DNA from 3 places in the Agarivorans sp. MS3-6 genome. Region 3 is predicted to be linked to each of the others. Evidence: predicted binding sites of a transcription regulator. Region 3 holds the regulator's gene; each other region holds the start of a gene.
What was found. The regulator sigma-54, encoded in region 3, starts transcription at its own class of promoters, with help from an activator protein. The targets are predictions, from matches to a motif close to GTTGGCACGNNNNTNGNNT.
Positions count from the first base shown of each region.

Region 1: the regulator sigma-54 is predicted to act here: its motif matches at 5,292-5,310, upstream of ACVFI8_RS15430 (Npun_F0296 family exosortase-dependent surface protein).
Region 2: the regulator sigma-54 is predicted to act here: its motif matches at 4,160-4,178, upstream of ACVFI8_RS07330 (THxN family PEP-CTERM protein).

Region 1 covers NZ_CM134202.1:3,350,154-3,360,230, forward strand. Annotated here, with positions in the region: gene ACVFI8_RS15410 (LysR family transcriptional regulator) at 1-423, shown strand, start outside; gene ACVFI8_RS15415 (DUF1415 domain-containing protein) at 513-1,067, shown strand; gene ACVFI8_RS15420 (HDOD domain-containing protein) at 1,151-1,999, shown strand; gene ACVFI8_RS15425 (TonB-dependent hemoglobin/transferrin/lactoferrin family receptor) at 2,040-4,193, opposite strand; gene ACVFI8_RS15430 (Npun_F0296 family exosortase-dependent surface protein) at 4,498-5,241, opposite strand; gene ACVFI8_RS15435 (hypothetical protein) at 5,680-7,326, shown strand; gene ACVFI8_RS15440 (phospholipase D-like domain-containing protein) at 7,495-8,973, shown strand; gene ACVFI8_RS15445 (DUF4442 domain-containing protein) at 9,039-9,515, opposite strand; gene ACVFI8_RS15450 (BamA/TamA family outer membrane protein) at 9,591-10,077, opposite strand, start outside.
Region 2 covers NZ_CM134202.1:1,625,811-1,635,887, reverse strand. Annotated here, with positions in the region: partial or broken gene uvrA (excinuclease ABC subunit UvrA) at 1-1, opposite strand, end outside; gene ACVFI8_RS07350 (MFS transporter) at 168-1,538, shown strand; gene ssb (single-stranded DNA-binding protein) at 1,591-2,214, shown strand; gene ACVFI8_RS07340 (S1 family peptidase) at 2,306-3,061, opposite strand; gene ACVFI8_RS07335 (ThiF family adenylyltransferase) at 3,181-4,041, shown strand; gene ACVFI8_RS07330 (THxN family PEP-CTERM protein) at 4,223-5,179, shown strand; gene ACVFI8_RS07325 (PEP-CTERM/exosortase system-associated acyltransferase) at 5,336-6,292, shown strand; gene prsT (XrtA/PEP-CTERM system TPR-repeat protein PrsT) at 6,325-9,063, opposite strand; gene tviB (Vi polysaccharide biosynthesis UDP-N-acetylglucosamine C-6 dehydrogenase TviB) at 9,260-10,077, shown strand, end outside.
Region 3 covers NZ_CM134202.1:3,082,144-3,092,220, reverse strand. Annotated here, with positions in the region: gene ACVFI8_RS14160 (KpsF/GutQ family sugar-phosphate isomerase) at 21-986, shown strand; gene kdsC (3-deoxy-manno-octulosonate-8-phosphatase KdsC) at 986-1,537, shown strand; gene lptC (LPS export ABC transporter periplasmic protein LptC) at 1,534-2,091, shown strand; gene lptA (lipopolysaccharide transport periplasmic protein LptA) at 2,102-2,599, shown strand; gene lptB (LPS export ABC transporter ATP-binding protein) at 2,596-3,321, shown strand; gene ACVFI8_RS14135 (RNA polymerase factor sigma-54) at 3,372-4,871, shown strand; gene hpf (ribosome hibernation promoting factor) at 4,896-5,183, shown strand; gene ptsN (PTS IIA-like nitrogen regulatory protein PtsN) at 5,192-5,635, shown strand; gene rapZ (RNase adapter RapZ) at 5,662-6,516, shown strand; gene ACVFI8_RS14115 (HPr family phosphocarrier protein) at 6,503-6,772, shown strand; gene mgtE (magnesium transporter) at 6,842-8,203, shown strand; gene pmbA (metalloprotease PmbA) at 8,233-9,570, opposite strand; gene yjgA (ribosome biogenesis factor YjgA) at 9,677-10,077, shown strand, end outside.

The DNA of each region.
Region 1 (10,077 bases), 270 kb from region 3:
CAGGTACGGGTGCTTACGCAGTTAAATACCCATGTGGTAGCCAGCCCTGCCTATTTGGCTACTCACGGGCGACCTTTGCACCCCGAAGAGCTTAAACAGCACCAATGTGTATGTGGCACCGTTTCACAATGGCCTTTTTATAAAGGTAATCAAAAGATCTTGATTCCAGTCAATGGATCGTTTTCTTGCCCTAACGGGCATATTTTGATGCAAGCCGCATTACGGGGTGTAGGTTTAATCCGTACTCATGATATGTATTTACGTGAAGCATTGAGTGATGGTCGCCTAGAAGCAGTGCTTGAAGACTGGCAAGTGGTGAGCCAGCCCTTATGGATGGTATTCCCGCCAGCGAAATTTCGCGCTAGGCGAGTAACGATGTTGGCCGATTGGTTAGCAAATTATACCAAACAACACCCGATTTAATGTTTTGCCATTAAGCCATGCTGCTAGGCTATTATAGTGGATAGAATGAAATTGGTCGTTCGGCTAGTAAAACATACACAGGAAATAAGATGGCAGAATCAGCCTTAAACGAAAGTGATTACCAGCAACATACTCAACAATGGGTAAAAGACTTCGTGGTGGAATACAATATTTGTCCTTTCGCTAAGCGTGAGTTAGAACGCGGCACGATTCGTTACCATGTAGCCACTAGTGATGATGTGGAGGTATTACTGCAGCAGCTGATCAGTGAGTGTCAGTTACTTGATGACCAAGCCGATATTGAAACAACACTATTTATTGTGCCCGCTTTAAAAGATTTTCATGATTATCTGGATATGTTGTATTGGGCTGAAAAGTTAGTCAGTAAACAGGGGTACGATGGCATTTATCAATTAGCGAGCTTTCATCCAGACTATTGTTTTGGTGGGGCCGAGCAAGATGATCCTAGCAACTATACTAACCGTTCGCCTTACCCAACCTTGCACTTAATTCGCGAGCAAACTATTAGTCGCTTGGCAAAACTACATCCCGATCCCGAAGGGATCCCTGAGCGAAATATTCAGCTGACTGAAGAAATGGGCAACACATCACTAAAACAGTTATTGGCGAGCTGTAAAGTGTAGTCTAGATTTAAAAAAGTAATTTATCCTTTTGAAATTAATAGAAAAATTAACTATTCTGTGCGACCAATCTTACAGGAGGTGATATGTCTTTAACAATAACTGCGGCCGAGAAGGCAATTTTAGAGGATTTAAGCATTCCTCCGCGGCCTCAGGTGTTATTAACTATCACTCAAGAAACAAAGAAAGCGGAACCCGATGTATCGGTGATTGCAGAGGCCATTGCGAGTGATGTAGGGATTTCTGGGGCGGTACTGCAAATTGTAAATTCTGCCGCATTTCGCCGTTTAAATGAAATTAAATCGATTCATCAAGCGGTCATGACCTTGGGCATTAACCGGGTGTTTCCTATTGTGAAAGCTGTCGCTTTGAAGGGGGCTATGCCGGCGTCCAAAACGCTAGATGCATTTTGGCTGGAGGCCAATTTACTCGCCAGTTGTGCTGCCGCTACTGCAGAAGAGTTGGGCTTTGAGTCGGCTAAAGATAACGCCTATATGCTGGGTTTGTTTCATCAGGCTGGGGTTCCCGCGTTGCTGCAATCCTTTCCTGAATATGAAAGTTTACTGGTTGAAGCGAATAGTATCGGCTGGGCTAACTTGGCTGATCAAGAGCGGATCCGTTACGGCACGACTCACGCTACCGTCGCCGCTCTAATTGCTCAGCAATGGAGCCTGCCAAAAGTAATGGTAGAAGCGATTTATTACCAACATGATAGTGATGGTTTATTTAATTCAGAAGAGTTGGCTAAGCCATCTTTGTTGATGTTGGCTATTCTTAAGATTGCCCGAATAGTAGCTTATCGTAAACTTGGCGTAGACAGTGAAGAGCAAGTTTGGCAGGACAGTTACGATAGTCTGTTAAACTTTTTAAATATAGAAGACCAACAGTTAGAAGATATATTGGCAGGGGTAAATAGTACGTTGTCTGAAGCATAAAAATACGCTACAGCGATTGCTGTAGCGTAGAGTTTTTCGCTTAGAACTTGTAAGCCAAATCTACCCCCCAGTTTCTGCCTGGTTGAGTGTAACGATCTAAACCTTGATAATCTGATTCTTTGCCATCTAAATCGGTATAGCTCCAGTATTTCTGGTCTAAAGCGTTAAACAGTCCGGCCCGTAATACTAAGTCGTTAACTGGCTGATAGTATGCGGTTAAGTCTAATAGCGCATGACCCGGTGAGTGGGCATTATCCTCTGATGACCAGTCTCCTGATTTTTTAGCGGCTACCATTGTTAGGTTAAGAGCGCTTCCCCATAACTGCTCGGCGTGGTCATAACCTAATCCCCAAACCGCCGTCAGCGGAGCCACTGAGTCTAAGGCGCTACCATCTTCTTTGTTTTTACCTTGAGCGTAGGCCACGCTTAATCTGCTGTAGGTGCCTTCTGGCGCACCAATGGCATCGTCTAACCAGTAGTTACCTTTAAACTCCACACCGTAAATTTCAGCTTCACCAATGTTCTCATTAATGGTGATGCCCGCTGGATAGCTAGGGTCGCTGTAATCGGTGATGGATTGAATAAAGTTTGTATAGTCATTGAGAAAACCCACCAATTCCATGCTTGATACTGCAGTATTCGCGCGTAAGCCTAGCTCATAGCTTTGGCTTTCTTCAGGTTTAAGGTTGGGGTTAGACAGCGTTGCGTAACCGTGACCACTATTGTCGAAGGCGTAATACAATTCCTCAAGGGTAGGGGCGCGGAAGCCTTCACTATATTGAGCAAAAGTACTGAATTGTTGATTCCAGTGATAAACCGCTCCTAAACGTTTGGTAAAGGCGTCACTGTTGTGTTCTTGAAAACCACTACTCGCATCTGGCGTGGCTTTGTAGTCATCGTAGCGCAGGCCGGCGGTGACCACTAAACGTTCATCAAGTAAGTACATGTGGTCTTGAATGAATATACCGCGCTTTTCTGCTTCAGCTTTAGGCACTTCTGGGGCACCAGGGTCCACGGTGCCGCTGTCGTAGTAGTGAGTGCGGTAGTCTAGTTCAAAGTCGCTATTAATCGCGGTTAAGCCGTAACTGATTTCGTGACTACTGTGATCAAATTCAAGTAGTTTATTGAATTGAGCATCAAACTGCAGCGAGCTGTCTTTCCCATTACGCTCGCGGTTACGGTTACCGTATAAATCGGTTGTATCATAATTGTTATGCTCTGATTGACTTTGTTGATGGCTAAGTTGCCAGAACAAGTCATCGAATGCAGTATTATTGGCTTGCCAAGCGTGGTTAATACCAACACGGCTACGCGTGTCTTTGTCTTCGCCAGTCACGTTTGTGTAAGTAAAGCCTGGAAATATACTGTAGCCTTCGTTGCTTAGTATATTTGAGTGAGTTTCACGCTGGAATAACTCGGCAACTAAGCCGAAGGCATGCTCAGCATTTAGGGCATAGTTGGTTTTAAGTAGTAGGTTATGAGAATCAAAGTCATAGGGGTTTGCCTGGCCGCGATCTCGACCATTTATGTCGGCGCCAGAAGAGTGCGCCGTTGTTTCGCTGCCATCACGATACGTATAAATCGCCAAGCCTTCCCATTTTTGATAGCGCTTGGCTAGCTCAATGGTGGCTTTGTAAGCTTCATTTGCGCTGGCGTAGCCAGTTTTTAGTGCAACATGATGGCTGTCGCCTTCTTCTAATAGATCTTCTGGGTTTTTGGTTCGCAGCAATACTGCACCGCCTAAGGCATCACTTCCGTAAAGGCTAGATGCAGGCCCTTTATTAATTTCAATGGCGCTTAAGGTGTCAATTTCGTATGAGTTTGGCCCCTTATTCATTACGTCGCCACCAGGGTTATAGGCTGTGGGTTGTTCAATACCATCCACCATCAACTTAATACGATTACCATCTAAGCCGCGAATATTAAAGCCGCTAGTGCCAAAGCGCCCTTGCCCAGTAGTGCTTACGCCGGGTTCATAGCGGACCGCGTCTTCTAAGCTTGTGGCCATTTGTTGCTCTAGTTGTTCGGCGCTTACTGCGGTGACGCTCGAGGATACATCCTTGATGCTTTGTTCGGTACGAGTAGCCGATACAACGACTTCATCAAACATGGTGCTAGTGGTTTCAGCATAAGCCGATGGGCTTAAGCTAAGAATTACGGCGTTGGCGATGAGTGTGCGATTGAGTGTTTTCATGGTGATCAGGCTTTGTCCTTATCCTGTTAAGATTAACAAAGCCGCATTATACATAATGCAAATGAGAATCAAACTCATTTGCATTAAATATTTCAATTTTTATTTAAATCAGTCGTTAATTCACTGTTAATACTGTGCCAATAGCTACCACTTTTAGGCGCAAGGGCTTGGAGGGCTGCTTCGGTATCAAAGGCGACTGGCTAGCCTCGCGCTTACATGCCAGCCTGTCGGAGGATTAGTGGATTAATAGGTGTCACTAAATTCTTATACAACTTCATACTCAGCCGACAAACAGCCCTTGTGGTTATTTTCTTCGCGTTGCTCTGATTCGGCTCAAGCCTAGCAACACAAGGCCTAAACCAATTAACCACCATGTTTTAGGCTCTGGCACGCTAGCAGGCGCTAAAGAACGACCGGTGATGGCCTCGCGCTGAATGCTGACAGTGTGGTTATCGGTTTCAAAGTTTCGACCAAAAAAGCTAATAGAGGTGATTTTATCTGCTTCTGATTCAGCAAATAGGTTTACATAACCATAGGGTTCTCGTTTATTGCCTTTAACGCTCGTTGGGCTACCGTAGTGTTCTGGCTCGAGTACCGCCGCGTCTAAAATTTGATTGGTCACAAATTGCAAGTTTTCAGATTGGGTCGTAATGCTCAGTTGATTGCCACTATCACCGGCACTCCACCAGAAGCCAAAGTATCCTACTGCAAGATCAAAACTTAGGGTAACAGCGCTGTTATTAGGGATGAATAGGTACTTACCTTCGCCAAACGCACCACCATATACGCCAAATTTTCTGATGCTGGCACTGCCTTTATTGACCGTGTATTTACCAAAATAAGTCTGGTAACCATTGTGTAAATCGCGGGTGGCTAGGCTGTCGAAATTTTCAGTTTGGCTTAGACCGTTAACTTGAGAGCTTTGGATAGCTGGCTTTTCTATCGTATAGATAATACCCGCTTGGCTGGTGAAGGATATCAGTACGCTAGCCAGTAACATAGGGTAAATGATGGTGGTTAACCTGTTTCTAATTATTGGTTTTAGCATAATGAATCCTGGTACTGGATGATGCCTTAATCGGCCTTAATACTGATCCTTATCTATTTTTATGCCAATGTTTTTATCTTATTAAAATTCAGCAAGATACATCCTATTTTTCTGGCTTGAGTCAAAAATATTGCCTCAGTTAGAGGCTCTTTCGCATATTGCAACGCGTCGGTTTTTTCATCAGCGAAGTAGTCTATTAGTGCGTGGCTATTTGTTGAGGATTCGATCCTTCAAAGCTGATTGTCACAATTTTTCAATCCCCCTTAATATCTCTCCCAACAGCGCGACATAACAATTGTTCTTATGTCATTCGCTTTAGGTACAGCTTTAAATTTTTGCTCAAGGCAAATTTAATTCAGCTTAACGGCAGAGTTTAGATGGAGTTAGCTAGGTTACGTTTTGTTGGTTTTCACTAATTATTTTAAATGTAGAGACAACATGAAAACTTATAACGCTTATACAATAACTCAAATATTTCATAAAGTTGCGTGGGCAGCGTTGATCATCGCTGCACCGATAGTGGTTGCACCGGTAATGGCTAACGATAGTGAACACACCGAGTTAGCGGAAACTAACCAGCAGCGCGATGTGTTTAAAACGCTGAATATTCCCGAGAAATTACCGGGTTTCGCATTAAGCTCTTTGGGCCAATCAGCTAACTTTATCGAGCACTTGGATAAAACGTATACGGTGGGCGATAAGGTTAAGAAATCAGAAGTGTTCTTAGTCACTAGCGAAGACGTTAAGGGCAATATTAAACTCAGTATCAAATATGACCCTAGCAAACTGGACGGTAGAAAAAAGGTATTAAAAGACCTAGAAGACCTCGCCTTAACTGAATACAAACTGCGTCAGCATGCCAGTATTTATGACCGAGATTCAGTCAAGCATACCGTCAATAAATTAGGCCAAGATGTGGTGAGTTTTAACTACTCAAAATACGCGCTGCCACAAGATATTGCTTACTTTCGTTTTATGAAAGTAGATATGTTTTTACAGCATGGCCAGGTGCAAAAAATGGTTATTTCTAATACTCAAAGCTTTAAGCACCCCTATGGTAAGGTTGAAAAATACCGGCAAGAAATACAGTTTAATCAATTAGATAATGGTCAGTACGTTATAAAAAAGAAAGAAGTGAAGGCAAGTGGTGTGTGTAAAGGTAAGCCTTGTGAACTGAATATGCTTATCACGCCAGTGGCTTTTTATCATGATGATCTAGGCGCCGTAGTTGAACAAGAACAAATGTTCACAGAGCTTAATCATCCTGATATTCGAGAGTCAGAAGTTAAACTGCATCGGGTATTTCCTATTATGGGAGACTTTGTAAAACGTAAAGGCATTGATACTCCGCTACCTTACGGTATCTCTGTGGCTTACCGTAACCAAGATATGAACGTCGACTTCTCTAGCTTTAGCGTATTTAACATACCGCACGAGATATTAGACTCGATTTTTGACCCTGAAAAGTCGCATGCCGAAGTGAGCACTGAAAGCTATACCCTGCGTGGTGATGTCTATATTTTGCCGTTTTGGAATGTGTTTGGTTTAGTCGGTAAGGTGAACGTAGACGCCGATGTTGATGCCCACTTCAATGGTATCGATCAGTGTTTGGGCGTGGTAATTGGCGACAAATGTTTAGGCGAACAGATTAACGTACCAGAGTTCAACTTTACTGTTCCACTGCACCTCGAGTATGACTTGTACGGTGTCGGTACAACCTTAGCGGTGGGTTATAAGGAATTCTTTGCATCATTAACAGGCACTTACACAGTGACTCAATTAGTAGGTGGTTCAGGCGATAGCGGTAGCTTAGTCACCGCTCAACCTATGTTGGGTTACCAATTACAACAATACCGCACCCAGTTTTTTATTGGCGCAGAATACCAAGGTTATTCAAATAGCATGACCGGTACCGTCATGATTGGTGACACTGAAATGGATTATGACGTGGGAGTTGATATTAACCAGTGGGCTTACCTTATTGGCTTCAATAAAGAAATTGGCAAACACTACAATCTAACCGGCATTATTAGTAAAGGTGAAGACCGTACCGCAGCCACCTTAAATTTTAGTTACCGTTTCTAAGTGAAGGCTTAGTAACGCATCAAACAAACCAAAGTGCGTTAGCACTTAGTTACCTCTTCTGTACTGCGACTGTTCATCTTAACGCTAAGCATACTTGTCTAGCGTTAAGCTAAGTCTAGAGCGCAGTAAAAGCCCCTAGCATTTGAGTTTTCGTCGGTTGGCAACGTTATGTATATCTCCACTTCTTGGTTTTTAACGCATTGTTATAGGCACGCGGTATTGCTGTTAATGGTGATTAGCTGTATTGCTTGCTCATCTGCACCACCACCACGGCCAGTCGATTTTGATAAAACTTGGCAGCCACAAACTGTGTTGTCTGAGGTGTATCTATTGCCCACTGCGCCTGAAGCATTGGCACGGCGGATTGAGGCTGTTCGCCAAGCCAAACATTATATTCAACTCGAGTACTTTACCTGGGACCATGATTTAGTGGGAGCATACCTTTACCGTGAATTACTCAATGCAGCAGATCGCGGCGTTAAAGTGCGCTTAGTATTAGATGACTTAATGGAGTTTGAAGATCGCTGGTTAGTTGAGTTGGCCGAGCACAGTAATATACACATACGAATTTTCAACCCTTTCGATAGCCGCAAATTAGGCTGGTTTAGTCGAGCATTTAACTTCCAAGTGGCTAAGCAACGGCTGAATCACCGACTACACGAAAAGTTCTTTAACGTTGATGGTGAAGTGATGATTCTTGGTGGTCGAAATATTGGAGATAGCTATTTTGGATATAGCAAAAAAGCCAATTTTTTTGACTTAGATGTTATGGTGAAAGGTGAAAGTATCAGAGAGTTTGAACGTAATTTTCAGCGTCTATGGTCAAGTGAGCATGTTAGAGATGTTTGGCGGGTCATCAAAGCTACACCGAAAGCCAACCAAGCCACTTTTTTAGCTGACTATCTGTCTATCATAAAAAAGCGTCAGCCTGAATTACAACACATTGAGCAACAAATCAGGCAGTTAACATCCCCTGACTACAGTACAGCGGAAGTCATGCCGCTGTTCGATTCTTTAGATAAGTTAACAGACTCTCAGCCTTATCTTCGTTCGCGGATGCAATCGGTGCTAGATGCTTGTTTAGCCAGTAGTAGCAGTATATTGATCTCTACTCCCTATTTAGTACCCAGTGAAGACAGTTTTTCCAGCTTGAAGGTTTTATCAGATAATGGCGTAGCACTGACTTTACTGACCAATTCTTCAGCGTCTAATGACTCACCTTTTGTTGGTGCCTATTACGCTAAACATCGAGAAGAGTTGGCTGGTCTCGCTCAGCAACTATTTGAATACGCTAAACAGGCTGAACATCCTGATTACTACCATCAAGTAAAGACCTACTACCACAATAAGGCTTTCATTGTTGATCAGCGGCTAAGTTATATAGGCTCATCCAATTTTGACCCTCGTTCAAACTTTTTGAATATGGAGTTGGGATTGTTGATTAATAGCAGAACCTTTGCCCTACAGTTAAAGGCTTATCTATTAAAAAACCAGCAACAAAGATTTTGGCGGGTATCGCTTAATGAACAACAAGCGTTAGTGTGGCAAAAAGACCAGCAACTCACTAACAAAAACCCAGGGAGTAGTGCATTTAAGCGTTTATCAGAGAGGCTTTACCGTCTGCTCAACATCAAATACGACATATAGTTAGACATGCCGGTAAGGAGACCGGCAAAGTTGTCAAAGCGCTTGTCACTTGGCGTTAACCCTCGCTAAGGGACAGCCTTTAGTGAAAGAGTGAGTAAGAAGGTCGCAACGATGTCTTCACCACTAATTGATGGGCAGGTAGCATTAATTGTCACCGCTTGATTCACGCGCTCGCCACTCGCCATGGTTTGTTCTAACATTTGGTCTATTAACAAGCCATCTGTACAAGTGAAAATCACATCAGCTTCAGGGCGTTTTAAAAATTTACCTTCAACCTCCTTGAAGGCTAACGATACTTTTTTGCCATGTTGTTCAGCTTTGGCAATGGCTAAAAAGCCGCCTGCAACATCAGCGCCCACCGCTAAGGTTCCGAAATACATACTATTTAAGTGGTTTTTTGTTCTTCGTTTTAGAGGTATTTTTACCACCACCTTTTGCTCATCCATTTGCAAAATTTTGGGGCGACAATACCAAATCAATGGCACCTTAAACATGCCAAACAAGCTGAGCATTAAGTTGGCTTTGCGAATACTGGGTAGCATAACTGCTCCTATTTAAAGAGGTCTTACCAGTAGAGCTTGTTGTTAACAAAAAGTCAACAATTGGCTTAAGCTTGCTTAAAAATCAGACCAGCCTGCCCCCACAATAAAGTGTAAGGTGGTATCTTCTGGGCCACGGGCAACGTCGATACCAGTGCGAAGATTAAAGCGTCTTGCCATTAAATAGCGAAAGCCAAGGCCTTTAGCATAACGATTGGGTGTATCTCCGAGGTTTTGTTGTGAATTGAAGGCTTGGCCTACACCTCCGAATACCACAGCCGACCAGCGAGCATCAAAGTCGTAACGCAGTTCACCTTGCAGGGTTGCCATACGTTCACCTTGATAGCGCATGGCGGGTATGCCGCGCATATCGATAAAAGGGAGGGCGTAGTAGGGCGTATCACCATGCGCACTAGCGGCGGATAAACGCATCGAGCCTTGAAAACTGTTACCTAAATAGCTAAAGCCAGAGAACTCACCAGAGGTAATGGCGTAGTCGCTATCCCCGCCAAAGTAGTCGGCATGTTTTGCATAACTAACATTGCCGTATAAACCTTGGTTGGGG
Region 2 (10,077 bases), 1.5 Mb from region 3:
TTGTTACCTGATAAATGCTGCAGTAAATCACTCAGTATTACATATTGTTTAGCATAATGCTTAGCCCAAGTAATGGCGATTTAGTCAGTTAGCGATCTGTAATCTTAAGCTGGTTTGAAGCTAAGTGGCTGTGGTAGCATTATCGGTTCTTTATTGATTAAATTTTGATGGTTGTGGTAGTGGAAGAAGGTTTGAATCCCACCGAAAAGCGCGGCGCGTATTCTTTGGCACTGTTGTTTGCCTTGCGTATGGCTGGTTTGTTTATGCTTATGCCTGTATTGGTGATTTATGGCCAGCAGCTAAACGGTTTTTCACCGCTATGGGTGGGGTTTGCGATAGGTGCCTATGGCTTAACGCAAGCTATGTTTCAAATACCGATGGGCTGGTTGTCAGATTGTGTTGGACGTAAACCGGTTATTTTTTTGGGGCTCGCTATTTTCGCCTTAGGTTCGGTCGTCGCAGCGCTGGCCGATTCAATCTATGGTGTTGCTCTCGGTCGCGCTTTACAGGGAATGGGAGCGATTGCCAGCACGGTAATGGCCTTAGCTGCTGATTTAAGTCGAGAAACCCAGCGCGCCAAGGTGATGGCTTTTATCGGTGTAAGCATTGGCTTGTCGTTTGCGGGTTCTTTGGTCTTAGGACCTGTGCTGTCGGCCTTGTTGGGATTATCAGGCTTATTTTGGCTGATCGCTGCGCTTGCCATTGTGGCGATGTTGGTGGTTCATTTTATTGTGCCAAATGCCGAAGTTAAAGCGCCTAGAGGCGAAGTGAATGCCAACTCCGAACAAATGCTTAAGTTGCTAAAACATCCTCAATTAGTCCGCTTAGACTGGGGGGTATTCACTTTACACTTGGTGCTTACCGGGTTATTCGTCATTATGCCATTGCGTTTACTTGATGCTGGCTTAGCCGCCGAGCAGCATTGGCAGGTCTATTTACCCGCTGTATTAGTGTCGTTTGTGCTCATGGTGCCTTTGCTGATTATTGCCGCTAAACGTAATCAGCAGCGCGGTTATTTTATCTTTGCGATTAGCTTGTTGTTGTTAGCCAATGTTTTGTTGTTGGTAGAGCATGGCTCTATATGGCTATTGGGTATCATTCTCACCCTATTTTTTGTGGGTTTTAATTACCTAGAAGCAAGTTTGCCAGCACTGATTTCAAATCTTGCCCCCCCTGGAAACAAAGGTGCAGCGCTGGGGGTATTTTCTACGAGTCAGTTTTTGGGCGCATTCGTTGGTGGAAGTAGTGCCGGAGCCCTATATATGGCTGGCGGCATGGTGGCGGTGTGTTGGTTTACCATCAGCCTATTGCTGATTTGGATATTGGTTAGTTTGGGAATGCGTGCGCAAAGCGGTATAAAAAGTTATTCGTTGGCGATATCATCTGCCGACAAACCTGCAAGCTTATTGGCAAAACTTCAGGTTTTACCTGGAGTTGTAGAAGCGGTGATGATTGCTAGCGATCACACGGTTTACCTTAAAGTAAAAACAAAAGAATTTGAATTGGCTAGAGCATTGGATTTGGTGCGAGCAGCCTAGTATGATAGCGGGTCTTCCTCGCCACAACAGATAGATTATAGGAGCGAAATACATGGCCACTCGGGGCATTAATAAAGTAATTTTGGTTGGAAATTTAGGACAGGATCCTGAAGTCCGTTTTATGCCAAACGGAGGGGCCGTCGCCAACATTACCATTGCTACTTCAGAAAGTTGGAGAGATAAGCAAAGCGGCGAACAAAAAGAGCGGACAGAATGGCACCGTGTGGTGTTGTTCGGCAAATTGGCTGAAGTGGCTGGTGAATACCTTAAAAAGGGTTCTCAGGTATATATTGAAGGTCAATTACAAACACGTAAGTGGCAAGATCAAAGTGGTCAAGACCGTTTCTCTACGGAAGTGGTTGTGCAGGGCTTTAATGGTGTTATGCAAATGTTGGGTGGTCGTCCTGGTGGCGGTGCATCACAGCAACAAGGTAATTGGGGTGGGCAACAAGCTGCTGCTCCTAGTGCGCCGGCGCAACAAGGTGGCTTCCAGCAACAGGCTGCGCCACAACAGCAAGGTGGCTTCCAGCAAGCACCGCAACAGGCGGCTCCCCAGCAAGGTGGCTATCAGCAACAAGCTAAGCCTGCTGCTGCACCTCAGCAAGCGCCAGCACCACAAGCAGCTCCTCAGTTTAATGAGCCGCCAATGGATTTTGATGACGACATTCCGTTCTAGGTCTGGTAATAATCTAAAGTGTTAAAATAAACACTAAAAATAATATAACCCGCTAATTAAGCGGGTTTTTTTATTTTTATGTAATGACCGGCTAATTTTTCAGGGAGTTGAGCAGTTGCTGTAGGTGTATAACCGGTATCGCGTAACTAATCGCACTGGGGTCCGACAACACAGCTTCTTTGGTTGTTTTTACAAACACTTTGTTAATAATAGCGATGACTTGGCCCGTTTCAGGGTGATACAAAGGGCTGCCGCTATTGCCAGGGTAAGCAGTTGCGTCTAACTGGTAGATATTATAAGGCGCTTTTAACCTTTTTAATTGGGCTAAGTTTAGTTCACTGGCATTGCGAGCGGGTATCACTACAGGCGTAATGCTTGAAATAATACCGCGATGCGTTACCGGATATAAACCGAGAACAGCCCCAATCGGAAAGCCGGTAAAAGCATATAGTTCGCCTTCCCTTACTTCCTGTGTAGATAAAACCATCGGCCTGAGTGCTTTTCCTTCTATTTGTAGTAGGGCTAAATCATGCTGTTGATTACTGGCGACGACTGTTGCAAACCTAAGCTCCGGCGAGCGACCTTGGCCAACAAATACCACCAGTTTTTCATTTTGTTGCTGATTGAGGCTTTTGGGGATCACATGAGCGTTGGTGGCTATGAGGTGTGCACCAACCACAAACCCTGTTCCTCTTAGGCTAGCACGAGGAGAGTTGAGCCTGTTATAAGTGCCAATACCCACTACTGAAGGTTTGATCTTTTCAATTGTGTCAGCAAGTTCGCTTAATGCTTCTAAACTAAACAGTGAAGAAAGTGACGCAATGATAACGATCAAGACTAGTTTCATACTATATTCTTCCTTGAGAACTGCTTTATCTTAATTTTACTATGTACTAGAGCAAGTTAGTATAAAACCCAGTGATATTCCATGGTGTTGAATGTCGCCAAGTAAAAGGCCAATTAATCATGAGTTTTAATTACGAAGATGCTTTTTCAAGAAACATCGGTTGGGTAACTGATGCTGAGCAGCAAATACTGCGTGGCAAGCGGGTAGCAATGGCGGGGGCTGGCGGAGTGGGCAGCGAGCACATTGTTACGCTAGCGCGCTTAGGTGTTGGCAAATTCCATATTTCAGATTTCGATGAATACGAGGTGCATAACTTCAACCGGCAAGCTGGCGCATTTATGTCTACTGTAGGGCAGGAAAAAGTGAAGGTGATGGAAAAAATTTGTTTGGATATCAATCCTGAAGCCGAGGTGAAGTCTTTTCCTGAAGGGATCTTCGAGCACAACGTTGATGAATTTTTAGACGGTGTAGATGTGTACGTGGATAGTTTAGATTTTTTTGCTTTATCTGCCCGAAAGTTAGTGTTTCAAAAGTGTCTAGAAAAGAACATTCCTTTAGTTACCGCGGCACCCTTGGGAATGGGCTGCGCATTTCTATGTTTTATGCCGGGTAGCATGACCTATGAAGAATATTTTCGTTTTGAAGATGCCAGTAGTGAGAATGAGCAGTATATCAAATTCTTGATTGGCCTATCGCCAGCAATGTTACAGCGGCCTTACTTGGTTGATCCCAGTAAAGCTGACTTTCACGCAAAGAAAGGTCCATCGATGCCAATGGCGGTGAAGATGTGTGGCGGAATAGCGGGGACGTACGTGTTAAAAATTTTGTTAAATAGAGGAGATCTAATTACTGCGCCTCACGGTCTGCACTTTGATGCGTATAGGAATCGCTTTAAAAAAACTTGGCGCCCCATGGGAAACAGAAACCCTCTGCAGCGTATTGTATTTGGCGTGGCTAAAAAAATAGTATTGAGTAAATAGATCCTAATGATCCTTTAAGGGTGTTAAGATCGATATCAGGGTGTCAGATATTTTTACATTCCATTCATTCTTTCACCAGCCCCTTCATCTAACTTGTTGTAATAATTGGATATAAAAACTTGGCACTATGTTTGCTTTATTAAGCTTGTATCCGAATTACATGACCAAATGGACGGGCGACATGAATAAATTGAAAGTGACACTACTAGCAGCGAGCTTGGGTTTTGCAAGCATCTCAGCAAACGCTGTACTTATTACAGAATGGAGCTACCTAAACGACGCAGGCTTTGATGCATACACCTCTGATTTGGGTTCTGACCCAATCGATCAGACTGGTATCACTGCTACTGGTGAAACTCTAGACCAGTTTGACGGTATGTTTGGTGGCGAATTACCAAAAGATTTGGCGTGGGGTAACCCTTGGGCTCCGCAAAATCCAGAAGGTAAACAGAGCCAGTTAGTTATCGACGATGCTAAGGGTACAGCTTTAGGTGATGGTACAGTTCTAACCAGTAAAGTTGACGGCGCGCTACAAGGTGGTTTGCTTGATACTGATTGGACTGACGGTACTGGCTTAGTTCATAACAACTACGGTGTATCTGGAGACTTTTTGGAAGGTGCATTGTTGTATGATGGTCTTTTCCTAGCGCCTGCTCAGCCATTTGCTACTCCGTTGGCTCCTGCACCGCTGTTAGTATTCGCAGTTTTGTTTGAAGAAACAACTAACTACCCAGGTGGTGATTTAGTCGCCGGTTCTACTTGTGCTTATGGTGATGGTGTTACGGGTGAAGTGGGCACAGACAACGAGTTTGGCTGTTCAGATTTGTTCACTGTTGTTATTCCTGATGACGTATCTTACACACAAGACCCTGATGGAACTCTTTATTTGTCAAATAACTTCCAAATTGATGACGAGTACGTTTACACCATTACAACACGTTTAGCTGGCCTAGAAGCTGTTGAGAACGTAGCTTGTGTAACTGGTGCAACTTGTTTAGGTTTCGTGACAGTTGAAGGTTCTGACAACGAATTAAGTGCAGCATTTTCTATCACAGCAACCTCAGTAACAGAGCCTGGTACCTTAGCTATCTTTGGTCTTGGTCTGCTAGGTTTGGCATCTGTTCGTCGCCGTGCATAATGCTTAATTAAACGTCGCTAACATTTAGCATTGCATACCTAAAGCGCAGACTCGTTCTGCGCTTTTTTTTTCTGCCAACCTGCCCTCTATCATTCCAGCTATGTTCTAAACTATAAATGCAGCGTTTTGGCTAATTAGACACTTTGAGAGCCACTTATGATTCGAAACAAGTTTGTGAAAAATCTGGCAACTTATCCCGTTATAGGTGCGGCAGTAAGAGGTGGTATTTCGCTATTGGTTAAGCGAGAAGCGAAACTTATTGCCCAACATTTCGCAGAGTATCTTCGCCCTGTTGTGGCTTATAAAAAAGATACTGTTAATGAAGCATTTCGGATCCGCCATGACGTGTACTGTGAGGAATTGAACTTCGAACCTGTTCGTGAAGACGGAATGGAGCAAGACGAATTTGATCAGTATTCGCGATTCTGCTTAATTGAACACAAGCCAACGACTAACTATGCGGGTTGTGTGCGAATTGTTTCACCTTCTAATAGTGATGAGTTATTACCCATTGAAAAGTTTTGCTCTTCGGCGATTGAAGGTGCCAAGTTTCACCCATCTCAATTTGAACGCAATGAGATTTGTGAAATTTCTCGTTTAGCGGTTCGTCCTCAGTTTCGTCGCCGTAAAGCCGATAATTTTGACGGTGCAGCTGCTGGTGCGATTAATGAGCAAACTTACTCAGAAGAAGAGCTACGTTGTTTCCCGTTCTTGGCTATTGGTTTGTATCTATCTATAGCGTCATTAGCGGTTAGAGCGGGCACACATCATGCTTTTGTTATGATGGAGCCGCGTTTAGCGAGAAGCATGAGCTTTCTGGGAATTAAATTTGAACAGCTTGGGCCCGCGATTGAGTATCATGGCGTGCGAGCGCCTTATTACATTAGTGCTTCAATGTTGACTCGTAGCTTGCCTGTGGGTTTTCAAACGCTAATGAATAATATCGATAAAGAAGTCGAGAAAGGCTGCATGGCCGCTCGAAACAACGATGATAATGACGAGTATATTAAAAAAATGTATTCGCCAGACTTTGAGCAAAAAAAATCTCCCAATATGTCGATGCGGGAGAATTTTAAATGGTCTGATTCTAGCGGACTTTATATTCCGCAATAGTTGCCGTTAAACAACTATTGCGTTTACCTTACTTAGTTTAGCTGAGCTTCTAGCTCAGCTTTTTTATGGACCAACGCTGGCTCTATATCAACTAGCTTATCCAACAATTCTTTTGCCTGAGTAGTTTGTTTGTTAGCAATCAACGCCTCAACATAATGCAATCCAATTTCGTTACTTGCTTGTAGTTGATAGCTCTGCTCTAGTATTTGTTGAGCTTCACTTGCCTTACCTGATTTCAATAGCATATAGCCATAAGTGTCTTTCACTTGAGCTAGCTCAGGTTTTAACTGGTGAGCCTTAAGTGCATATTCAAGAGCTTGATTATGTTGGTCTTGCTGGTGCAAAACCCATGCAATGTTGTTCAAGGCTATAATGTTATTAGGCTCATTTTGCAGTATATTTTTATAGAGCTGCAAAGCTTGTTGAGGCTGCTTGTCCATTTGTAGTTCAGCGAGTTGTAATTTAAGGGGGGCCGCTAATTCACCATGCTCTTCTATTACTTGTGTGACGAAATCCTGTGCTTTAGCCAATTTCCCTTCTCGCTTGTAGCTTTGTATTAAGCGGCTCGCAGATTTAACACTTGGTAATTGAGCATATAGCTTTTCAAAGGTACTGGTCGCTTTCCCCCATTCTTGCTGAGCCGAATAAATAAAACCTTGTTGTTGTATAGCGGCTGGTGTTTCTAGCTGATTAGGAGGTAATTTGTTGAGCGCATTTTGGCTGCCATAGGTGTCGCCAGCTTTGAGTAATAATACGGAGTTAAGAAAATGTACTTTGGGATTAGTTTTGAATACTTGTGCAGCTCTATTACTTAAAGATACCGCTTCACTGAGCTGCCCTTTAGATTCGAGGACATTGATATTTTTTAAGTAGGCAACTAAAGATAGTGGAGAGCCATCCAACCAAGCTTGGTAAGTAGAATGGGCTTTTTCTGGCTGGCCTGTTTGTAAGTATAGGTCGCCAATTTGCCGCCAATGACGATCATTTCTCTGTAGCTCAGGGATTGCTGTTAGCGTGCTTAATGCAGATTGATATTCTTTTTGAGCGGTTAAAAGTAGCGCTTTTTGCTCAAGTAAGGTGGTGGAAGCTGGTAACAACAAAAGCTGTTCGTCAACAAGTACCTGCACTTGCTCCAACTTGTTAATTTGATTGGCATAAGTGGCCAAGTATTTGAATACGCTTTGGTTCTCTGGGTTTTCGCTCTTTAGTTGGTAAGCTTGCTTATAGGCCTCTTCGGTTTTCCCCTGATGCGCTAATACCGAAGAGCTGAATAGCCTAGCAGTTAAGTCTTGAGGGTTTACTTTTAAGATATCTTGGTAGGTTTGGAGTGCTTCGTCGTATTTTTCTTGTTGCTCTAGCATTGTGCCGAGGTAGAGTCGTACCGCTTGATCTTGCGGGATATTTGCTAACCACTCTCGTAACATCGGAATGACTTGTTCAATGCCATCATTTTGGTAGTAATAAGCTTGTTGCCCTAAGAACGCTTGTGAGTGGGCAGGGTATTCATCAAGAACTTCCTGAAGAACGTTGATGGCGTTCGGATCATTACGTTTAACTAATAATAGCCCCAAACGCGTTTTTTCTGGCAAACCACCAGACTTAGCCGCTTTTTCTGCAAGGTTTAACGCCTCGTCATTTCGACCTAATTGATTCAGTTGTAGACTAGCATTACTGAGAAAAGCAGCGTTTTCCAGAGAAGAAGAGTCTTGCTGGTTTAATTGATCGATGGCTCCGTCTAACTGACCAAGTCTAAATTGAGTCGATACTAACAGCCTCTGAGCGAGTTGGTTTGAAGGGTCATTGCTAACAACCCTAGAGAGTAGCGGTAATGCCTGCTCATTATTGTTTAATCGATAGGCTGATACGCCAGCTACCATTTGCGTGGAAGGATTATTGGAACCGTTTTGGAGGGCCCTTGTTGCATGAGTGTATGCATCTAGATAGTTTTGTTTTTCATAAAAAATATAAGCTTTTAGCTGATTCGTCAGCATATGGTTTGGGGCTACCTTCAATAACTTATCTAAATAGGGTTCAGCTTCATCAAACTGTTTGTTTTTAACCAAGGCTTGCGCTAGATATAGAGTGAATTGCACCGCCTCTGGCGCTAACTCGACTGCTTGTTGGTATGAGGCAACGGCTGTGGCATTATCGTTTGCTAACGACGCTAGGTGTCCTTTGAGGAGCCAAACATCGGTATTGTCGGGGGCTTCTTGGCTCAATTGGTTAATGGTTTCATTGGCACTAGCCAGTTGTTGCTCAGCGGCTGAAATACTGGCTTTCACCATGGTTGAATAGGTTCCTTCTATTCCCAGCTCTTGAGCTTGACTCAAGGTTGTCTTTGCCTTGTCTACTTGACCATTTCTAAACAGCGCTAAAGCATGAATGGCTAATACTTCCGTTTCTACTTCGATACTCAAACGGCGATTTTCGAGCAGCAATTCCTCAATGTTTTCAGGTTGACCTTGATTCAAGTAAGTTCTTGCGAGTAAGGGGATAAGTTGATCTTTGTCAGCATTGAGCTCTAGCGCCCGCTCTAATTCTTTTTCAGCCGCTAGGTAATTACCACGTTCTAGATATATTTTGCCTAGAGTTAGCCTGGCTTGAGCTAAGTTGGCGTCTTTCTTAATCGCATTTTTTAGTTCGATAATTGCTGCGTTTTGGTTGTTCTCAGAAAGATAGCTAGACGCATTAGATAAATGTTGTTCGGCAGTATCCCCACCACAAGCTGTTAATGCGATAGTTAGGGCTGTAGTTGCCAGGATTCTTTTCATTCCAAACCTATGATTGCTCATATTCTTCCCTGTTTGTTGGATTGATATATCACCTTAAAATCATACAGCTTAATTAGCCTCATGTCCTACTTTGTGGGGTGATTTGTGGCTAACTGAACTTAGGCTCTTACTTTCTGTTTCAATATGCGGTTTAATTAGCCTTAGAAAACTGTTTTCAAATTAAATGGATATATACATGGACGTGAGTATTGCCGTAATTGGCCTAGGTTATGTTGGCTTACCTTTAGCTGTTGAATTTGCTAAAAAGCGCACCGTAGTGGGTTTTGATATCAACCAAGGTCGCGTGTCCGAGCTACAGCAAGGTGTTGATCTTACACAAGAAGTAAGCAAAGACGAATTACAGGAAGTTGCTGGAAATATGTCTTACAGTTGCCAAATCGAAGACCTAGCAAAATGTAACGTATTCATCGTTACCGTGCCTACGCCGATTACTGAGCACAAGCAGCCAGACCTTACTCCATTGATTAGGGCTAGCGAAACGGTAGCTAAAGTATTAAAACCCAATGATATTGTTATCTATGAGTCGACTGTTTACCCGGGTGCGACAGAAGAACAATGTGTTCCGGTGCTGGAAAAAAATTCGGGTCTAATATTCAATAAAGACTTTTATGTTGGCTATAGTCCTGAGCGGATTAACCCTGGCGATAAAACTCACCGTGTTTCTACCATTAAAAAAATCACTTCAGGCTCAACACCTGAAATAGCCACTATCGTTGATAATCTTTACGGCGAGATTGTTGTGGTGGGGACTCATAAAGCCACTAGCATCAAGGTTGCTGAAGCTGCGAAAGTGATTGAAAACACTCAGCGTGATGTAAACATTGCCTTAATCAATGAACTGGCTCTTATTTTTAATCGCTTAGATATAGATACTGAAGCCGTATTGGAGGCTGCCGGTACCAAGTGGAACTTCTTACCTTTCCGCCCTGGTTTGGTTGGTGGCCACTGTATCGGTGTTGATCCATACTACCTCACTCATAAAGCGGAATCGAT
Region 3 (10,077 bases):
CTTACTTATAGGGGAATGGCGTGTCATTTGATTATATTGCTTCAGCTAAACAAGTTCTTGATATAGAAATTTTGGGTATTCAAAACCTTCACCAGTACCTTGAACAGGATTTTAGCCAAGCTTGTGAGCTCATTTTAGCTTGTAAGGGAAAAGTGATTTTGACGGGCATGGGAAAATCTGGACATATTGCCAATAAGATAGCCGCGACGTTAGCGTCTACTGGCACCCCAGCCTTTTTTGTTCATCCTGGAGAAGCGTGCCACGGCGACTTAGGAATGATTTCGGCTGACGATATTGTTATAGCGCTATCTAACTCTGGCGAATCAGCAGAGATATTGGCACTTTATCCCGTCTTTAATCGTATTGGTGTTCGCTCCATTGCCATGACCAGTAACCCGCAGTCAACAATGGCAAAACTTGCCAACTTCCACCTATGTATCTCGGTGCCTCGTGAAGCTTGCCCGCTAGGCTTAGCCCCCACAGCTAGTTCCACCGCAACCTTAGTAATGGGCGATGCATTGGCGGTAGCCTTGTTAGAAGCCAGAGGCTTTACTGCAGAAGATTTCGCCTTGTCTCACCCAGGGGGCACTCTTGGTAAAAAATTATTGCTCAGTGTCAGCGACTTAATGCTAAGAGGGGAACAAATTCCCTCAGTGACAGTCGAACAAACTATTCGCGAAGCCTTATTTGAGATCACCGCGAAAGGCTTAGGTATGGTAGGCGTGGTTGACCAACAGCAACACTTAGTCGGTATTTTCACCGACGGGGACTTGCGCCGTATCTTAGATCAACGGGTTGATATTCACGACACGCAAATTGGTCAAGTCATGACCCACAACCCCAAAGTCATTGAAAGTGATTGGTTGGCATTTGATGCACTAAAATTAATGAAACAAACCTCTATTAATGGCTTGTTCGTGCTTAAACAACAAAAAGTAGTGGGTGCATTTAACATGCATACTTTATTACAGGCAGGAGTTTATTAGTGAGCGAAACCACACCTTACGGTTCAGTGAGCCAACAAAATTTTGACCGCGCCAAAACCATAACCTTGCTAATTTGCGATGTTGATGGGGTATTTTCAGATGGCAGAATTTATATGGGCAATGACGGTGAAGAGCTAAAAGCTTTTCATACTCACGACGGTTTTGGCATAAAAGCCTTACTCAATATTGGGGTTGAGATTGCCATTATCACAGGCCGCCAATCCAAAATTGTCGAGCAGCGTATGCAAGCGCTAGGTATTCGCCATATTTACCAAGGCCAGCAAGACAAGATGGTGGCTTATCAGCAAATGCTTGAGCAACTAAAGATAAGTGCTAACGAAGTTGCCTATATCGGCGACGACGTGGTTGATACTCCAGTGATGCTCGCATGCGCCTTAGGCGTGGCAGTTCAAGATGCTCACCCTTTGTGCAAGCAAGCGGCCGACTATATTACCGTGACACCGGGCGGATATGGCGCAGTTCGTGAGCTTTGTGATCTAATTTTGCAGGCAAAAGGTCAGCTAGAGAATGCCCAAGGCATGAGTGTATGAACAAGCCTACTTGGTTTTTCGGACTGCTATTTGTTGTTGCCATCGTGCTTTGGCAACTCAGCCCCTCAGAGGACGAGCAAGTAGCCGCCAAGCGAGAAGCCAGTAAACCTAATTTTGTTGCCGAGCAGCTATACAGCATTAGCTTTGGTGAAGATGGTGCGCCACGTTATCGCATCTACGCTGAACAGATGGAGTTTTTTGAGCAACTAAAACATACCACCTTCTCTAAACCGAAAATTTTGGTTTACCCAGACCCAGCACAACCCATATGGCAAATTGTAGCCGATCACGCTACAGTACTGCAGCAGCAAACTGTCACCTTAAATGACAATGTAGTGATCAAAAATTTGAGTCGTGGCGAGTATGTTCGCGACCTTATTACCGAAAGATTGGAAATCGATCTGCAAAGTGAAACCATGAGCAGCGATCAACCTGTTACCGTTTATGGCCCCTCATACGAATTGTATGGTGTTGGCATGGATGGTGATTTAGCCAACGAAATAGTGACTTTATTAGATGATATCGAAGCGGTTTACCATAACCCACAAGAGTAAATTAGGCCTATTGGCCAGTTTGTTATTTCTGTCTTGGGGAGTTCAAGCACTTGAAGACGACTTCAATAAGCAGATTATTGTTGATGCCGACCGCCAACAGGTCAATATTAAAGAAAACCGAGTCACGTTTTACAGCAATGTGATCGTCACTCAGGGCTCGATTAAAATGCATGCTGCAGAATTAAGCGTGATCGGCAGTGAAGACAAAGGCAGCGAAGTCATGATCGCCAAGGGCGAACCGGCTACTTTTTATCAACTGCTAGATAGCGGTAAACCTATCGAGGCGGAAGCGAACGAGGTTCGCTATGATCTTAAAACCCAAACACTGACCCTCACGCAAAATGCTCAGTTAAAACAAGAAGAGAGCTTAGTGAAAGGGCAAATGATCAAATACAGCATCGATAAGCAAGAAATGGTAGCCCAAGGCGATGAAAATAGTCGTGTCACTACCATATTTCTGCCGAAACAACTTGAAGAGATTTCACCGAAGAGTAAACCGCAAGAATGAGTACCCTAATTGCTGAAAACCTAGCGAAAAGCTATAAAGGTCGCAAGGTTGTCAAGAATGTAAGCTTACACGTTGAAACGGGTAAAATCGTCGGCTTACTCGGCCCAAATGGTGCGGGTAAAACCACTACTTTTTATATGGTTGTTGGCTTAGTACCTCGCGACCAAGGCCGCATACTAATTGATGACGATGACCTGTCTAGCACGGCGATGCATACTCGAGCCCGTAAAGGCATTGGTTACTTACCACAAGAAGCATCGATTTTTCGTCGTTTATCTGTAGAAAAGAATATTCTCGCGGTTCTCGAAACACGTAAAGACCTTGATAAAGAGCAACAAAATGGAGCGCTTGACGACTTATTAGAAGAGTTCCATATTGGCCATATTCGCAAAAATTTGGGTATGAGTTTGTCGGGTGGAGAACGTCGCCGAGTAGAAATAGCACGAGCCTTGGCAGCTGCACCAAAGTTTATTTTGCTTGACGAACCCTTCGCTGGAGTAGATCCTATTTCAGTGATTGATATAAAAAAAATTATCGAACACCTGCGCGATAGAGGCCTTGGAGTACTGATTACCGATCACAATGTGAGAGAAACCCTCGATGTTTGTGAACATGCCTATATCGTTAGCCAAGGCGAATTGATAGCCTCAGGGAAGCCCAAAGAGATACTTGAAAATGAACATGTGAAACGAGTTTATCTCGGCGAGCAATTCAAGCTATAGTTAAAGTGTATCTAGAAAAATATAATAAGAAGAAGGAACAGCGGTAATTAATGAAAGCATCTTTGCAGTTGCGTCTTGGTCAGCAATTAACCATGACACCTCAGTTACAACAGGCCATACGCTTACTTCAGCTATCAACGCTGGATTTACAGCAAGAGATTCAAGAGGCACTGGAAAGTAACCCACTTCTTGAGGCGGATGAGTCGCAGCCAAGCGACAGTGACTCAGTTGAAAAGTCGGCCAATGAAAGAAGTGATGAGGCGGAAAACAGCCAGCCTGAAGTTGACTCTAGCCAAATTGAAGCCGGTGATGCCATTTCCCAAGACACGGTTGCTGAAGACCTACCCGTTGATTCAACATGGGATGATATATATAGCGCCAGTTCAGGCCCTGCGAGTTCAGGCTCTGCTAGTGGCGGCGAAGACAACGACATGTTGTTTCAAGGCGAAACCGTCGACTCCTTACAAGACCATCTATTGTGGCAAATGCGTTTAACTCCCTTTAGTGAAGTAGATCAAGCCATCGCATTAGCGATTATTGATGCGGTTGATAACTCAGGTTACCTCACTCAAGACTGTGACCAACTACTTGAAGGCTTACGCTCCAGTGATAATAACGCACTAGATGTAGAATTAGACGAAGTAGAAGCGGTGCTAAAACGTATTCAACATTTTGACCCCGTCGGCATTGCTGCTCGCTCCTTACAAGAGTGTTTAATGATTCAATTAAGTCGTTTTGCTGAAGAAACACCTTGGTTGAAAGAAGCCAGAGAGGTCGTATCAAATCATATCGACGTATTGGCCAACCGCGATTTTCGTTTATTAGCTCGCAAAACCAAACTCAAAGAAGAACAGCTACGCGAAGTAATGCGCTTAATCCACACCCTTGAGCCACGCCCCGGCAATGCGGTAGAACCGAATCAAGCGCAGTATGTTATTCCCGACGTATCCGTTATAAAACGCCAGGGCCGCTGGGTAGTAGAATTAAACCCGGATGCCATGCCTAAACTACGTGTCAATTCTCACTATGCGTCTTTGAGCAAAACGTCAAATGCTACCGATACTCAATTCATTCGCAGCCACCTACAAGAGGCAAAATGGTTCATAAAAAGTATTGAGAGCCGTAACGAAACCTTATTAAAAGTATCCAACTGTATCGTTCACCACCAACAAGCATTTTTTGAATATGGTGCTGAAGCAATGAAACCAATGGTGTTGAACGATGTGGCTGAAGCAGTAGAAATGCATGAATCGACCATTTCTCGGGTGACAACCCAAAAATTTATGCATACTCCCCGCGGAATTTTCGAATTAAAGTATTTTTTCTCTAGCCACGTGGCTACAGACGGAGGTGGGGAATGCTCATCTACCGCGATTCGCGCACTCATTAAGAAACTGGTTGCTGCCGAAAATACCAACAAACCACTCAGTGATAGCAAGATAGCTGACATTTTGGCAGATCAGGGGATCAAGGTGGCGAGGCGCACGATAGCAAAATATCGTGAGTCTTTAGCGATTCCACCTTCTAACCAACGTAAAAGCCTTATATAACGGCCACAAAAGGGGACAAGATATATGCAAATTAATCTTACTGGACACCACGTAGAAATTACTGAATCACTAAAAGAATATGTCCACACTAAGTTTGCCAAACTGCAACGACGTTTTGAACAAATCAACAATGTTCACGTCATCCTCAACGTAGAAAAGCTCAATCAAATTGCCGAAGCTACCTTGCACCTTAATGGCGGAGAGCTGTTTGCCACTGCAGAGCACTCTGATATGTATGCCGCCATTGATAGCCTCATTGATAAACTTGACCGCCAAGTTATTAAACACAAAGAAAAATTAAACAGACATTAGCCAAAGTAATGCAAATAAATAAAGTACTAAATTTGGACTGTACGCTTAGTACAGTCCAATGTTCCTCTAAGAAGCGCGCATTGGAACTGATAAGTGAACTCGTCGCTAAACAACTTGATACCAGTGCTCAAACTATTTTTGAAAGCCTGTTAAACAGGGAAAAAATGGGCAGCACCGGAATTGGCCAAGGTATCGCTATTCCTCACGGCAGAATCGACAATCAGCACCAAGCTACAGCGGTTTTTTTACGCTGTGACCCTGCTATTTCCTTCGATGCTATTGATAATAAACCGGTTGATCTTGTGTTTGCGCTGTTGGTTCCAGAAGACCAATGTAAACAACACCTTAATACCCTTTCTCAAGTGGCTGAGAAACTCAACGATAAATTAGTATGTAAACAACTTCGTAACGCACAAAGTGATGACGAATTGTACGACATCATGGTAGCCTAATACTCTAATTGTAGTTAGAGGTTATCATGGAATTGATTATCGTTAGCGGACGTTCAGGCTCTGGCAAAACGGTCGCCTTAAGGGTATTAGAAGATTTAGGCTATTACTGTGTAGATAATCTACCCGTTTTACTCTGGCAACCCTTAATAGATAACTTAAGTAGTTATCCTAAAGTGGCGATTAGTATCGATATTCGTAACCTGCCCGATGAGCCCTCACCGATTGGGCAATTGATTCGTTCGATTGGCCCTGACGTAAAGCTCCTCAGCCTCTTTCTCGACGCTAAAGACGAAGCGCTAATTCGTCGTTACAGTGAAACCCGCAGAGTTCACCCGCTCAGCCAAAACAACTTGTCGTTAGCCGAAGCTATTGAGGCAGAAACAGAGCTATTAGCCCCTATTTCACGCAATGCTGACTTACGTATCGATACCTCTCGCTTGTCGGTGCATGAACTTAGCGGCCTGATCCGCTCGAGAGTGACGGGTGATCAACAACAACAACTAATTTTAGTGTTTGAGTCCTTTGGTTTTAAAAATGGCGTACCCAGTGATGCGGATTACATGTTTGACGCGCGTTTTTTGCCTAACCCGCACTGGCAAGAAGAGCTTCGCCCCCTAAATGGTTTAGATAAACCCGTTCAGGACTATCTGTCTAGCCAAGCCTTAGTCGGAGAATACATTCAGCAGATCACCGATCTGTTAAATTCTTGGTTGCCCCACTTAGAAGCTAATAATCGAGCATACCTAACCATCGCCATCGGCTGTACTGGTGGCCAACATCGTAGCGTTTACGTAGCAGAGCAGCTTGCCGCAAACTTTTGTAGTAAACGTAAAGTACAACGTCGTCATCGCACTTTGGAACATAAGCTTGAAGCTCACTAGACAAGTCATCGTAAAAAACAAACTCGGCTTACACGCTCGCCCTGCGACTAAGCTTGTAGAACTCGCTCAGCAGTTTGAGGCTGAGGTAAGTATTATAGACGGAGAGAAAACGGCGTCAGCTGCCAGCGTAATGGGCTTGCTCGTATTAGCCAGTGCGCAGGGTAATACTTTGACAATTATCTCGGAAGGAAAAGATGCCGCCGCCGCGATGAATGCTATTCAAGGTTTGATTGAAGCCAATTTCGACGAAGAATAAGTTAAGGCATAAATAGCCGCACACTAAGCACGCTGCAAAGCTTGCTACTCATCACAGTAGGGAACACTTATGCCAGAAGAGATGGAGTTAAACCCTAACCAGCACAAACGATTACAGGAGCTAAACCAGGCTCTAGATAGCGGTATGTTTGTGCACGTTAGGCGCACACTTCATCAAATGCCCCCATGTGATGTGGCTTTATTACTCGAGTCCAGCCCACCCGCAGGACGTAAAGTACTATGGCAACTCACCGACCCTGAGCAACACGGCGATATCCTCGAAGAGCTAAACGAAGAGGTGATGGAGGGGGTGCTTCAGCTAATGGCTCCAGAAACCCTCGCCGCCGCCGCTGAAGGAATGGATACAGATGACATTGCTTATGTCTTAAGAAGCCTTCCAGATAGTGTTTATCAAGAAGTACTGCAACAGATGGATGGCCAAGATAGGCACCGTGTAGAAGCAGCACTCGCCTACCCCGAGGATACCGCGGGGAGCATTATGAATACCGACACCATCACCCTAAGGGCTGATGTCAGTATTGACGTGGTACTACGCTATTTACGATTGCGTGGCGAACTACCAGAAACCACTGATACCTTATATGTGGTAAACGAACACGATTTACTGCTAGGTGATATTCCCCTTTCTACTCTACTGACGGTAAATCCAAATGTCAGTGTTCGCGAAGTGATGGACAGTAATGCCGAAACTATCCCAGTGGCAATGGATGAGTCAGATGTCGCCGTTTTATTTGAACGCCATGACTGGATTTCAGCCCCGGTAGTTGATGAAAAAGGGCAACTACTGGGTCGAATAACTATTGATGATGTGGTTGATATTATTCGTGAAAATACCGAGCGCACCATGATGAGCATGGCAGGTATGGATGATGATGAAGATACTTTTGCCCCAGTGATAAAAAGTACTCAGCGACGTACCGTTTGGCTTGCCGTTAATTTATGCGCCGCTTTAGTCGCCGCATCAATCAGTAATATGTTCGAATCCACCCTCGAACAATTAGCCACCTTAGCTATTTTGATGACCATTGTACCCAGTATGGGAGGGATCGCCGGTAATCAAACCCTCGCCCTGGTCATCAGAGGGCTAGCCGTCGGACATATTGGCGAGGGAAACTCGCGTTGGCTGATTGGTAAAGAAGCCGCGATTGGCATGCTAAACGGCATGATTTGGGCGCTGGTTATATCGGTAGTGGTTACCCTATGGAAGGGCGATTGGACCTTAGGAGTGATTATTGCCGGCGCGATGTTTATCAACATGTCGCTAGCGGGTTTAGCTGGAGTAACGATTCCCTTATTGATGAAAAAATTTAACATAGATCCGGCTCTAGCCGGCGGTATGGCTCTCACTACGATTACTGACGTAGTGGGTTTATTTTCATTTTTAGGTATGGCTACACTGGTATTAGGCTAGGAGAACTCCCCTAGCCTTAAGCTATACACTTAACTACCCGCTATTTTCATAGCAGAAATTAATACTGAGCCAGTCTGAATAGTACTCTCTTTATCAAAGTCGTCAGCAATGGCGACAATATTGGCAAACATCTCAGGTAGGGTGCTGGCCACGGTTATTTCTTGTACCGGAAAAGCAATTTCACCATTCTCTACCCAAAATCCAGCAGCGCCTCGCGAGTAATCGCCGGTCACGGTATTAACCCCCTGGCCCATCAGCTCTGTGACTAATAAGCCGGTTCCCATTTCTTTTAATAACTCAGCACGACTCACGCCGCTGTTTTTTACTAACCAATTATGAATACCGCCCGCATGACCGGTACTTTGCATGCCCAATTTACGCGCAGAGTAGCTGGTTAATAAATAGGTCTCTAAGGCGCCATCAGCAATGATATGCTTCGCCGAAGGTGCCACACCTTCACTATCAAAAGGCGTACTAGACAGCCCTTTTTTGATAAATGGGTCTTCATAAATTGACAACCAATCTGGGAATAGTTTTTTGCCCAAGCTATCTAATAAAAACGAGGAACGACGATAGAGGTTTCCGCCACTAATTGCCCCTACCAAATGACCAAACAAACCCGCTGCGACATCTTGGTCAAACACCACCGGCACCTCACAGGTTGAAATCTTCCTGCTACCTAAGCGCGCCAAGGTTTTTTCAGTCGCTTTAGCGGCGATTTGTTCGACACTATCGAGATCAGCAAAATCACGCGCCACGCTGTAGGCATAATCACGTTGCATGTCTTTATCGCCGGCAATGAGCATACAGCTTAGGCTATGGCGGCTGGTTGGGTAGCCTTCGACAAAGCCATGGCTGTTACCGTAGACTTTTACGCCATAGTGACTATTGATATTGGCACCATCACTGGATTTAATTTGCGGGTTGCGCAAGGCGAGCTCTTCACAGCGGTTAGCAATCTCAATAAAACGATCGGGCTCTAAAGGATGAGGGTGGAACAAGGATAAATCAGGGATATCTTTAGCCAGCAATTGCTTATCGGCTATGCCAGCAGCTTTATCCGCTGACGTATAACGCGAGATATCATAAGCCGCTTTAACCGCATTTTTGATCGCGTCTGGACTCAAGTCAGAGGTGGAAGCACTGCCTTTACAATTAGCCGAATACACCGCAATACCTAATGCACCATCGTGATTAAATTCCAAGGTTTCGACTTGTTGGTCACGCGTAGCTACACAAATACCGGTTTGTTTAGAAATCGAAACTTCAGATTCATCGGCTCCAAGTTGTTTAGCTTGGTCTATAGCAAACTCAACAGCCTGTTTTAATTGGCTCAATTCTTGGCTAACTTGTTTTTCTGGGCTCATTTTGATTCTTCATTTCCTTGATTAGCCCTAGCATAACAAAACTCATAGAGCGACCATAAGCAAGAACTGGTAAGATACGCAAAAAAAGTGCTACGAGAACAGAAAAATGAAAAATAACCCACCGCATGAAGATGAAGATGATTGGATTAGTAAGTCCGAGATCAAACGTGAAGCCGATAAGCTCAAAAAACTAGGTGTGGAATTGGTTGGTTTAACCAACCCTCAACTTGACAGCATAAGCATGAGCCCAACACTTAGAGAAGCGATAGCCTTAGCTAAGCGTTTAAAAGACAAACGGGAAGCCTCACGCCGCCATATGAATTACATTGGTAAAGTATTGCGTACTGAGAACATGGAACAGATAAATGATGGCTTGGATAAGATCCATAACAAGCACATTTACCATGCTCAAGCCCAATTGGCGTTAGAGAAACAATGTGAGCGATTGATTAAAGAGGGAGATGAAGCGATCAACGACTTAGTTGAGCGCTCGCCAAATCTTGAACG